3 regions of the Bacillus sp. LJBS17 genome follow, and region 2 is predicted to be linked to each of the others. Evidence: a T-box and tRNA genes for the amino acid it is inferred to sense, from the RefSeq annotation. Region 2 holds a T-box; the other regions hold tRNA genes.
The links. The T-box of region 2 lies ahead of thrS (threonine--tRNA ligase). A T-box ahead of a tRNA ligase gene usually reads a tRNA of that ligase, here a tRNA-Thr.

Region 1 (3,264 bases), 450 kb from region 2:
AGGATGTCAAGACCTGGTAAGGTTCTTCGCGTTGCTTCGAATTAAACCACATGCTCCACCGCTTGTGCGGGCCCCCGTCAATTCCTTTGAGTTTCAGTCTTGCGACCGTACTCCCCAGGCGGAGTGCTTAATGCGTTAGCTGCAGCACTAAGGGGCGGAAACCCCCTAACACTTAGCACTCATCGTTTACGGCGTGGACTACCAGGGTATCTAATCCTGTTCGCTCCCCACGCTTTCGCTCCTCAGCGTCAGTTACAGACCAGAGAGTCGCCTTCGCCACTGGTGTTCCTCCACATCTCTACGCATTTCACCGCTACACGTGGAATTCCACTCTCCTCTTCTGCACTCAAGTTCCCCAGTTTCCAATGACCCTCCCCGGTTGAGCCGGGGGCTTTCACATCAGACTTAAGAAACCGCCTGCGAGCCCTTTACGCCCAATAATTCCGGACAACGCTTGCCACCTACGTATTACCGCGGCTGCTGGCACGTAGTTAGCCGTGGCTTTCTGGTTAGGTACCGTCAAGGTACCGCCCTATTCGAACGGTACTTGTTCTTCCCTAACAACAGAGCTTTACGATCCGAAAACCTTCATCACTCACGCGGCGTTGCTCCGTCAGACTTTCGTCCATTGCGGAAGATTCCCTACTGCTGCCTCCCGTAGGAGTCTGGTAGTGTCTCAGTCCCAGTGTGGCCGATCACCCTCTCAGGTCGGCTACGCATCGTTGCCTTGGTGAGCCGTTACCTCACCAACTAGCTAATGCGCCGCGGGTCCATCTGTAAGTGGTAGCCGAAGCCACCTTTTATGTTTGAACCATGCGGTTCAAACAACCATCCGGTATTAGCCCCGGTTTCCCGGAGTTATCCCAGTCTTACAGGCAGGTTACCCACGTGTTACTCACCCGTCCGCCGCTAACATCAGGGAGCAAGCTCCCATCTGTCCGCTCGACTTGCATGTATTAGGCACGCCGCCAGCGTTCGTCCTGAGCCAGGATCAAACTCTCCGATAAAGTAGTTTGACTGACTACGCACATTGCTGTGCGATTTTTAAAAACTGAATTAACAGGTACGTTTTGTCTTGTTTAGTTTTCAAAGATCATTTTGTTTGTCCGCTTTGTTAAAGCAACTTTATTAGTATACAACGTCACTTCTTCAAAGTCAATAACTTTTTTAAAAAACTTTTGGTGGAGCCTAGCGGGATCGAACCGCTGACCTCCTGCGTGCAAAGCAGGCGCTCTCCCAGCTGAGCTAAGGCCCCATAAAAAATGGTCGGGAAGACAGGATTCGAACCTGCGACCCCATGGTCCCAAACCATGTGCTCTACCAAGCTGAGCTACTTCCCGATTTCCTATCTATTCTATTAAAAGATATGGCGCGCCCGAGAGGAGTCGAACCCCTAACCTTTTGATCCGTAGTCAAACGCTCTATCCAATTGAGCTACGGGCGCAAAACATAATGCCGAGGGCCGGACTTGAACCGGCACGGTAGTCACCTACCGCAGGATTTTAAGTCCTGTGTGTCTGCCAATTCCACCACCCCGGCGTGGATGGTATAGTTGGAGCGGAAGACGGGATTCGAACCCGCGACCCCCACCTTGGCAAGGTGGTGTTCTACCACTGAACTACTTCCGCAGACAGGATGTCCAGTTTTTCTAACTGTTATCCTATATAATGCGGGTGAAGGGACTTGAACCCCCACGTCATAAAGACACTAGATCCTAAGTCTAGCGCGTCTGCCAATTCCGCCACACCCGCGTAAAATGGTGAGCCATGAAGGACTCGAACCTTCGACCCTCTGATTAAAAGTCAGATGCTCTACCAACTGAGCTAATGGCTCTTCTACAAGAGACTTGAGTATTATATCATATAAAAGTGGTGCCGGCAAGAGGACTTGAACCCCCAACCTACTGATTACAAGTCAGTTGCTCTACCAATTGAGCTACACCGGCATAATGGTGGAGGATGACGGGCTCGAACCGCCGACCCTCTGCTTGTAAGGCAGATGCTCTCCCAGCTGAGCTAATCCTCCATAATTGCACTAACGTGCAATTGCTTGGCGGCGTCCTACTCTCACAGGGGGAAACCCCCGACTACCATCGGCGCTGAAGAGCTTAACTTCCGTGTTCGGTATGGGAACGGGTGTGACCTCTTCGCTATCGCCACCAAACAAATTGAGAGTGTTCTCTCAAAACTAGATAACAGGTGTGACATCATTCAAAAATATGGTTAAGTCCTCGATCGATTAGTATCTGTCAGCTCCATGTGTCGCCACACTTCCACCTCAGACCTATCAACCTGATCATCTTTCAGGGATCTTACTTCCTTGCGGAATGGGAAATCTCATCTTGAGGGGGGCTTCATGCTTAGATGCTTTCAGCACTTATCCCGTCCGCACATAGCTACCCAGCGATGCCCTTGGCAGAACAACTGGTACACCAGCGGTGCGTCCATCCCGGTCCTCTCGTACTAAGGACAGCTCCTCTCAAATTTCCTGCGCCCGCGACGGATAGGGACCGAACTGTCTCACGACGTTCTGAACCCAGCTCGCGTACCGCTTTAATGGGCGAACAGCCCAACCCTTGGGACCGACTACAGCCCCAGGATGCGATGAGCCGACATCGAGGTGCCAAACCTCCCCGTCGATGTGGACTCTTGGGGAGATAAGCCTGTTATCCCCGGGGTAGCTTTTATCCGTTGAGCGATGGCCCTTCCATGCGGAACCACCGGATCACTAAGCCCGACTTTCGTCCCTGCTCGACTTGTAGGTCTCGCAGTCAAGCTCCCTTGTGCCTTTACACTCTGCGAATGATTTCCAACCATTCTGAGGGAACCTTTGGGCGCCTCCGTTACCTTTTAGGAGGCGACCGCCCCAGTCAAACTGCCCACCTGACACTGTCTCCCCGCCCGATAAGGGCGGCGGGTTAGAAGGTCAATACAGCCAGGGTAGTATCCCACCGATGCCTCCACCGAAGCTGGCGCTCCGGTTTCCAAGGCTCCTACCTATCCTGTACAAGCTGTACCAACATTCAATATCAGGCTGCAGTAAAGCTCCACGGGGTCTTTCCGTCCTGTCGCGGGTAACCTGCATCTTCACAGGTACTATAATTTCACCGAGTCTCTCGTTGAGACAGTGCCCAGATCGTTGCGCCTTTCGTGCGGGTCGGAACTTACCCGACAAGGAATTTCGCTACCTTAGGACCGTTATAGTTACGTACGCCGTTTACTGGGGCTTCAATTCGCACCTTCGCTTACGCTAAGCGCTCCTCTT
Region 2 (3,264 bases):
TGTTTTTGCTGCGGGAAATTTCTGCAAAAGCACCCATCCTGCCGGCGTCCTTATACAAAAACGGCCGCTTCTCAGCTGCCCAATTTATCGGGTTTTTGCTGAATTTCGCCCTTTTTGGCGGCATGTTTATGCTCAGCCTTTTTTTGCAGGAAGCAGGAGGGGCAAGTTCCTTTATGGCTGGAGTGGAGCTGCTCCCGATGATGGCGGTCTTCGTGATCGGCAATCTGCTGTTTGCCCGTCTGGCGAATCGGTTTGAAGCCGGTCAGCTTATGTTTGTATCAATGTCGGTCAGCTGTATCATTGCATTGCTGTTGTTTGTGCTGATTTCTCCGGATTTTCCTTATTGGCAGCTGGCGGTGTTGATGTCTGTTATGAACCTCTGTACCGGTATTACAGTTCCTGCCATGACAACTGTGATCATGCAGGCTGCCGGGCAAAGACATGCGAATATCGCCGGTGCGGCGTTAAATGCAAACCGGCAAATCGGAGCCTTGGTCGGCGTAGCGATAACCGGGGTGATCATTCATCTGTCCGCCACTTGGTATGCTGGTGCCGGGTTTACGTTTTTGATGATGGGAGCGGCATACAGCCTCGCTGCATTACTTGTATGGCTGTTTCTGGCTGCCCATAACGGGACTGCCGCGTCAGAAAAAAATGTAAATCACTGATTGCGCTTTGTGGGAATATATAGTAAGATATAAAAAATTATTGAAACAACAGGCACTGATAAGGACACGAGATGCTTTTTACGGTTTCCAGAGAGGGAAGGACAGCTGAGATCTTCCTAACGCAGGGAAAGCAGCTTACCGCCTTTGAGCCGTATCGGGGAAAACAAGTATCTGATACCGTCATGCTGCGTTACAGCATCTTTAAGCCGATCACCATGTGTAATTGATCGGGAATTTGGGTGGAACCACGGATGATCAACACATTCGTCCCTTTTAGAGGGATGGGTGTGTTTTTTTATATGAACTACATAAATGCGTTGAAAAGGACACGAATGATAGTTACGGTTTTCAGAGAGGGAAGGTAAGGTGAGAGCTTCCCAGCTTAGGAATATCATTTACCGCCTTGGAGCAGCATTGGGGAACTGAAGTATCCAATGCCGTCTATGCTGCGTTACAGCACCGAGCCGACAATATAGTATTTGTCGGGAACTTGGGTGGAACCACGGGTTAATCACACACTCGTCCCTATCTGTGGGACGGGTGTGTTTTTTTATGAATTGAATACATGCGATGAAAAGGACATGAATGATAGTTACGGTTTTCAGAGAGGGAAGGAAAGGTGAGAGCTTCCCAGCTTAGGAATATCATTTACCGCCTTGGAGCAGCATTGGGGAACTGAAGTATCCAATGCCGTCTATGCTGCGTTACAGCACCGAGCCGACAATATAGTATTTGTCGGGAACTTGGGTGGAACCACGGGTTAATCACACACTCGTCCCTATCTGCGGGACGGGTGTGTTTTTTTATATACAACAATGAATAAGGAGTGTTCTAAAATGAGCAAACATGTACACATTCAGCTTCCGGACGGACAGATCCAGGAATATCCGAAAGGCATCACAATCAAAGAAGCGGCTGGTTCTATCAGTTCCAGTCTGCAAAAGAAGGCGGCCGCAGGTCAGGTCAACGGCAAGCTTGTTGATCTCAGTTTCAAGCTGGAGGAGGATGCTGAGCTTTCGATTGTCACACTCGATTCACAAGAAGGCTTGCAGGTGCTTCGCCACACAACAGCTCACGTGCTGGCCCAAGCAGTAAAACGGCTGTACGGCGAAGTGTCATTGGGGGTAGGGCCTGTGATTCTAGACGGCTTCTACTATGACATGAAGCTGGGGAAAAGCTTGGCATCAGGAGACTTAGAGGCCATCGAAAAAGAAATGAAAAACATAATAAATGAGAACCTTGAAATCAAACGTATAGAGGTTTCTTACGAAGAAGCTGAAGAGCTGTTTGCACAAAAAGACGAGCGGCTCAAGCTTGAGATTTTAAAGGATATTCCGCGCGGGGAGGATATCACACTGTACCAGCAAGGGGAATTCGTTGACCTGTGCCGAGGGCCGCATCTTCCTTCTACAGGGATGATCAAGGCGTTCAAACTGACAAGAGTATCAGGCGCTTATTGGCGCGGAGACAGCAAAAATGAAGTCCTGCAGCGGGTGTACGGGGTTGCGTTTCAAAAGAAAAAAGATTTGGATGCGCACCTGCATATGCTGGAAGAAGCGGCAAAACGAGACCATCGCAAGCTCGGCAAACAGTTAGGACTGTTTATGTTTTCTGAAGAAGCGCCGGGGATGCCGTTTTATTTGCCGAAAGGGCAGATTGTCCGCAATGAGCTGGAGCGCTTCTCGCGTGAGCTGCAAACAAATGCCGGCTACGATGAGGTGCGTACGCCGTTTATGATGAATCAGCGGTTATGGGAGCAGTCAGGCCATTGGGACCATTATCGCGACAATATGTACTTTTCAGAAGTGGATGATACAAGATTCGCAATGAAGCCGATGAATTGCCCCGGCCACATGCTCATCTTTAAAAACAGCCTGTATTCTTATCGGGATCTGCCGATTCGCATGGCGGAATTCGGACAGGTGCACCGCCATGAATACAGCGGCGCTTTAAACGGAATGCTTCGCGTTCGGACGTTCTGTCAGGATGACGCCCATATTTTCGTTCGGGAGGATCAGATTGAGAGTGAGATCAAAGAAGCGATTCGGCTGATTGATGAGGTATATCGGACATTTGGTTTCGAGTATTCAGTTGAGCTTTCGACTCGCCCGGAGGATTCATTGGGCGATGACAGCCTTTGGGAAGCATCGGAACGTGCCTTAGCACGCGTCCTTGAGGAGCTTGGCCTCTCTTATGAGATCAATCAAGGTGATGGAGCGTTTTACGGGCCGAAAATTGATTTCCACATAAAAGATGCCTTGAAACGCAGCCACCAATGCGCGACAATTCAGCTTGATTTTCAAATGCCGGAAAAATTTGATTTAACATATATCAACGAACTCAATGAGAAGGTTCGTCCCGTTGTCATCCACAGAGCGGTTTTCGGCTCAATCGACCGTTTTTTCGGCATTTTGATCGAGCATTACGGCGGGGCTTTTCCAGTCTGGCTCGCACCGCTCCAGGTTCAAATCATACCGGTTTCGCACGTTCACTTAGACTATTGCAGAAAGGTGCAGGCGGAGCTGAAGCAGGTGGGGATAAGAGCCGGCATTGATGAGCGCAATGAGAAGCTGGGCTATAAAATCAGAGAATCGCA
Region 3 (3,264 bases), 520 kb from region 2:
GCCAGCTTCGGTGGAGGCATCGGTGGGATACTACCCTGGCTGTATTGACCTTCTAACCCGCCGCCCTTATCGGGCGGGGAGACAGTGTCAGGTGGGCAGTTTGACTGGGGCGGTCGCCTCCTAAAAGGTAACGGAGGCGCCCAAAGGTTCCCTCAGAATGGTTGGAAATCATTCGCAGAGTGTAAAGGCACAAGGGAGCTTGACTGCGAGACCTACAAGTCGAGCAGGGACGAAAGTCGGGCTTAGTGATCCGGTGGTTCCGCATGGAAGGTACATCGCTCAACGGATAAAAGCTACCCCGGGGATAACAGGCTTATCTCCCCAAGAGTCCACATCGACGGGGAGGTTTGGCACCTCGATGTCGGCTCATCGCATCCTGGGGCTGTAGTCGGTCCCAAGGGTTGGGCTGTTCGCCCATTAAAGCGGTACGCGAGCTGGGTTCAGAACGTCGTGAGACAGTTCGGTCCCTATCCGTCGCGGGCGCAGGAAATTTGAGAGGAGCTGTCCTTAGTACGAGAGGACCGGGATGGACGCACCGCTGGTGTACCAGTTGTTCTGCCAAGGGCATCGCTGGGTAGCTATGTGCGGACGGGATAAGTGCTGAAAGCATCTAAGCATGAAGCCCCCCTCAAGATGAGATTTCCCATTCCGCAAGGAAGTAAGATCCCTGAAAGATGATCAGGTTGATAGGTCTGAGGTGGAAGTGTGGCGACACATGGAGCTGACAGATACTAATCGATCGAGGACTTAACCATATTTTTGAATGATGTCACACCTGTTATCTAGTTTTGAGAGAACACCTCTCTAAAGGCGGAAGGTAAGGAAACTCCGCTAAGGGCTCTCACATCCTGTGAGAAACGCCCAGTACCTTCATCCTGAAGGCATTTGTTTGGTGGCGATAGCGAAGAGGTCACACCCGTTCCCATACCGAACACGGAAGTTAAGCTCTTCAGCGCCGATGGTAGTCGGGGGTTTCCCCCTGTGAGAGTAGGACGCCGCCAAGCAGATTTATTAATTCTACCATGTTTGTTTATGAAGCTTTATATTATTCCGCAGTAGCTCAGTGGTAGAGCTATCGGCTGTTAACCGATCGGTCGTAGGTTCGAATCCTACCTGCGGAGCCATTGCTTCCATAGCTCAGCAGGTAGAGCACTTCCATGGTAAGGAAGAGGTCAGCGGTTCGAGCCCGCTTGGAAGCTTTATTAAATGTATTATTACCAAGGTTTCTCATAAGGAGAAAGCTTTTTTTATTGCGATATGCGGAAGTAGTTCAGTGGTAGAACACCACCTTGCCAAGGTGGGGGTCGCGGGTTCGAATCCCGTCTTCCGCTCCATTTATCCCAACGGGATATTGTAAATTGAATTGCGCCCGTAGCTCAATTGGATAGAGCGTTTGACTACGGATCAAAAGGTTAGGGGTTCGACTCCTCTCGGGCGCGCCATATCTTTTAATAGAATAGATAGGGAATCGGGAAGTAGCTCAGCTTGGTAGAGCACATGGTTTGGGACCATGGGGTCGCAGGTTCGAATCCTGTCTTCCCGACCATTTTTTATGGGGCCTTAGCTCAGCTGGGAGAGCGCCTGCTTTGCACGCAGGAGGTCAGCGGTTCGATCCCGCTAGGCTCCACCAAAAGTTTTTTAAAAAAGTTGTTGACTTTGAAGAAGTGACGTTGTATACTAATAAAGTTGCTTTAACAAAGCGGACAAACAAAATGATCTTTGAAAACTAAACAAGACAAAACGTACCTGTTAATTCAGTTTTTAAAAATCGCACAGCGATGTGCGTAGTCAGTCAAACTACTTTATCGGAGAGTTTGATCCTGGCTCAGGACGAACGCTGGCGGCGTGCCTAATACATGCAAGTCGAGCGGACAGATGGGAGCTTGCTCCCTGATGTTAGCGGCGGACGGGTGAGTAACACGTGGGTAACCTGCCTGTAAGACTGGGATAACTCCGGGAAACCGGGGCTAATACCGGATGGTTGTTTGAACCGCATGGTTCAAACATAAAAGGTGGCTTCGGCTACCACTTACAGATGGACCCGCGGCGCATTAGCTAGTTGGTGAGGTAATGGCTCACCAAGGCAACGATGCGTAGCCGACCTGAGAGGGTGATCGTACCACACTGGGACTGAGACACTACCAGACTCCTACGGGAGGCAGCAGTAGGGAATCTTCCGCAATGGACGAAAGTCTGACGGAGCAACGCCGCGTGAGTGATGAAGGTTTTCGGATCGTAAAGCTCTGTTGTTAGGGAAGAACAAGTACCGTTCGAATAGGGCGGTACCTTGACGGTACCTAACCAGAAAGCCACGGCTAACTACGTGCCAGCAGCCGCGGTAATACGTAGGTGGCAAGCGTTGTCCGGAATTATTGGGCGTAAAGGGCTCGCAGGCGGTTTCTTAAGTCTGATGTGAAAGCCCCCGGCTCAACCGGGGAGGGTCATTGGAAACTGGGGAACTTGAGTGCAGAAGAGGAGAGTGGAATTCCACGTGTAGCGGTGAAATGCGTAGAGATGTGGAGGAACACCAGTGGCGAAGGCGACTCTCTGGTCTGTAACTGACGCTGAGGAGCGAAAGCGTGGGGAGCGAACAGGATTAGATACCCTGGTAGTCCACGCCGTAAACGATGAGTGCTAAGTGTTAGGGGGTTTCCGCCCCTTAGTGCTGCAGCTAACGCATTAAGCACTCCGCCTGGGGAGTACGGTCGCAAGACTGAAACTCAAAGGAATTGACGGGGGCCCGCACAAGCGGTGGAGCATGTGGTTTAATTCGAAGCAACGCGAAGAACCTTACCAGGTCTTGACATCCTCTGACAATCCTAGAGATAGGACGTCCCCTTCGGGGGCAGAGTGACAGGTGGTGCATGGTTGTCGTCAGCTCGTGTCGTGAGATGTTGGGTTAAGTCCCGCAACGAGCGCAACCCTTGATCTTAGTTGCCAGCATTCAGTTGGGCACTCTAAGGTGACTGCCGGTGACAAACCGGAGGAAGGTGGGGATGACGTCAAATCATCATGCCCCTTATGACCTGGGCTACACACGTGCTACAATGGACAGAACAAAGGGCAGCGAAACCGCGAGGTTAAGCCAATCCCACAAATCTGTTCTCAGTTCGGATCGCAGTCTGCAACTCGACTGCGTGAAGCTGGAATCGCTAGTAATCGCGGATCAGCATGCCGCGGTGAATACGTTCCCGAGCTTGTACACACCGCCCGTCACACCACGAGAGTTTGTAACACCCGAAGTCGGTGAGGTAACCTTTTAGG

Region 1: it has a tRNA-Thr gene. The T-box ahead of thrS (threonine--tRNA ligase) is inferred to sense a tRNA for this amino acid. The anticodon was not compared.
Region 3: it has a tRNA-Thr gene. The T-box ahead of thrS (threonine--tRNA ligase) is inferred to sense a tRNA for this amino acid. The anticodon was not compared.

The regions. Positions count from the first base shown of each region.
Region 1 covers NZ_CP079759.1:93,574-96,837, reverse strand. Annotated here, with positions in the region: rRNA gene KXZ66_RS00545 (16S ribosomal RNA) at 1-1,007, opposite strand, end outside; tRNA gene KXZ66_RS00540 (tRNA-Ala) at 1,180-1,255, opposite strand; tRNA gene KXZ66_RS00535 (tRNA-Pro) at 1,264-1,340, opposite strand; tRNA gene KXZ66_RS00530 (tRNA-Arg) at 1,368-1,444, opposite strand; tRNA gene KXZ66_RS00525 (tRNA-Leu) at 1,454-1,539, opposite strand; tRNA gene KXZ66_RS00520 (tRNA-Gly) at 1,554-1,628, opposite strand; tRNA gene KXZ66_RS00515 (tRNA-Leu) at 1,669-1,751, opposite strand; tRNA gene KXZ66_RS00510 (tRNA-Lys) at 1,758-1,833, opposite strand; tRNA gene KXZ66_RS00505 (tRNA-Thr) at 1,870-1,945, opposite strand; tRNA gene KXZ66_RS00500 (tRNA-Val) at 1,950-2,025, opposite strand; rRNA gene rrf (5S ribosomal RNA) at 2,048-2,163, opposite strand; rRNA gene KXZ66_RS00490 (23S ribosomal RNA) at 2,219-3,264, opposite strand, start outside.
Region 2 covers NZ_CP079759.1:3,832,093-3,835,356, reverse strand. Annotated here, with positions in the region: gene KXZ66_RS19825 (MFS transporter) at 1-668, shown strand, start outside; T-box leader at 715-943, shown strand; T-box leader at 977-1,198, shown strand; T-box leader at 1,230-1,451, shown strand; gene thrS (threonine--tRNA ligase) at 1,505-3,264, shown strand, end outside.
Region 3 covers NZ_CP079759.1:164,218-167,481, forward strand. Annotated here, with positions in the region: rRNA gene KXZ66_RS00945 (23S ribosomal RNA) at 1-755, shown strand, start outside; rRNA gene rrf (5S ribosomal RNA) at 889-1,004, shown strand; tRNA gene KXZ66_RS00955 (tRNA-Asn) at 1,050-1,124, shown strand; tRNA gene KXZ66_RS00960 (tRNA-Thr) at 1,127-1,199, shown strand; tRNA gene KXZ66_RS00965 (tRNA-Gly) at 1,260-1,334, shown strand; tRNA gene KXZ66_RS00970 (tRNA-Arg) at 1,366-1,442, shown strand; tRNA gene KXZ66_RS00975 (tRNA-Pro) at 1,470-1,546, shown strand; tRNA gene KXZ66_RS00980 (tRNA-Ala) at 1,555-1,630, shown strand; rRNA gene KXZ66_RS00985 (16S ribosomal RNA) at 1,803-3,264, shown strand, end outside.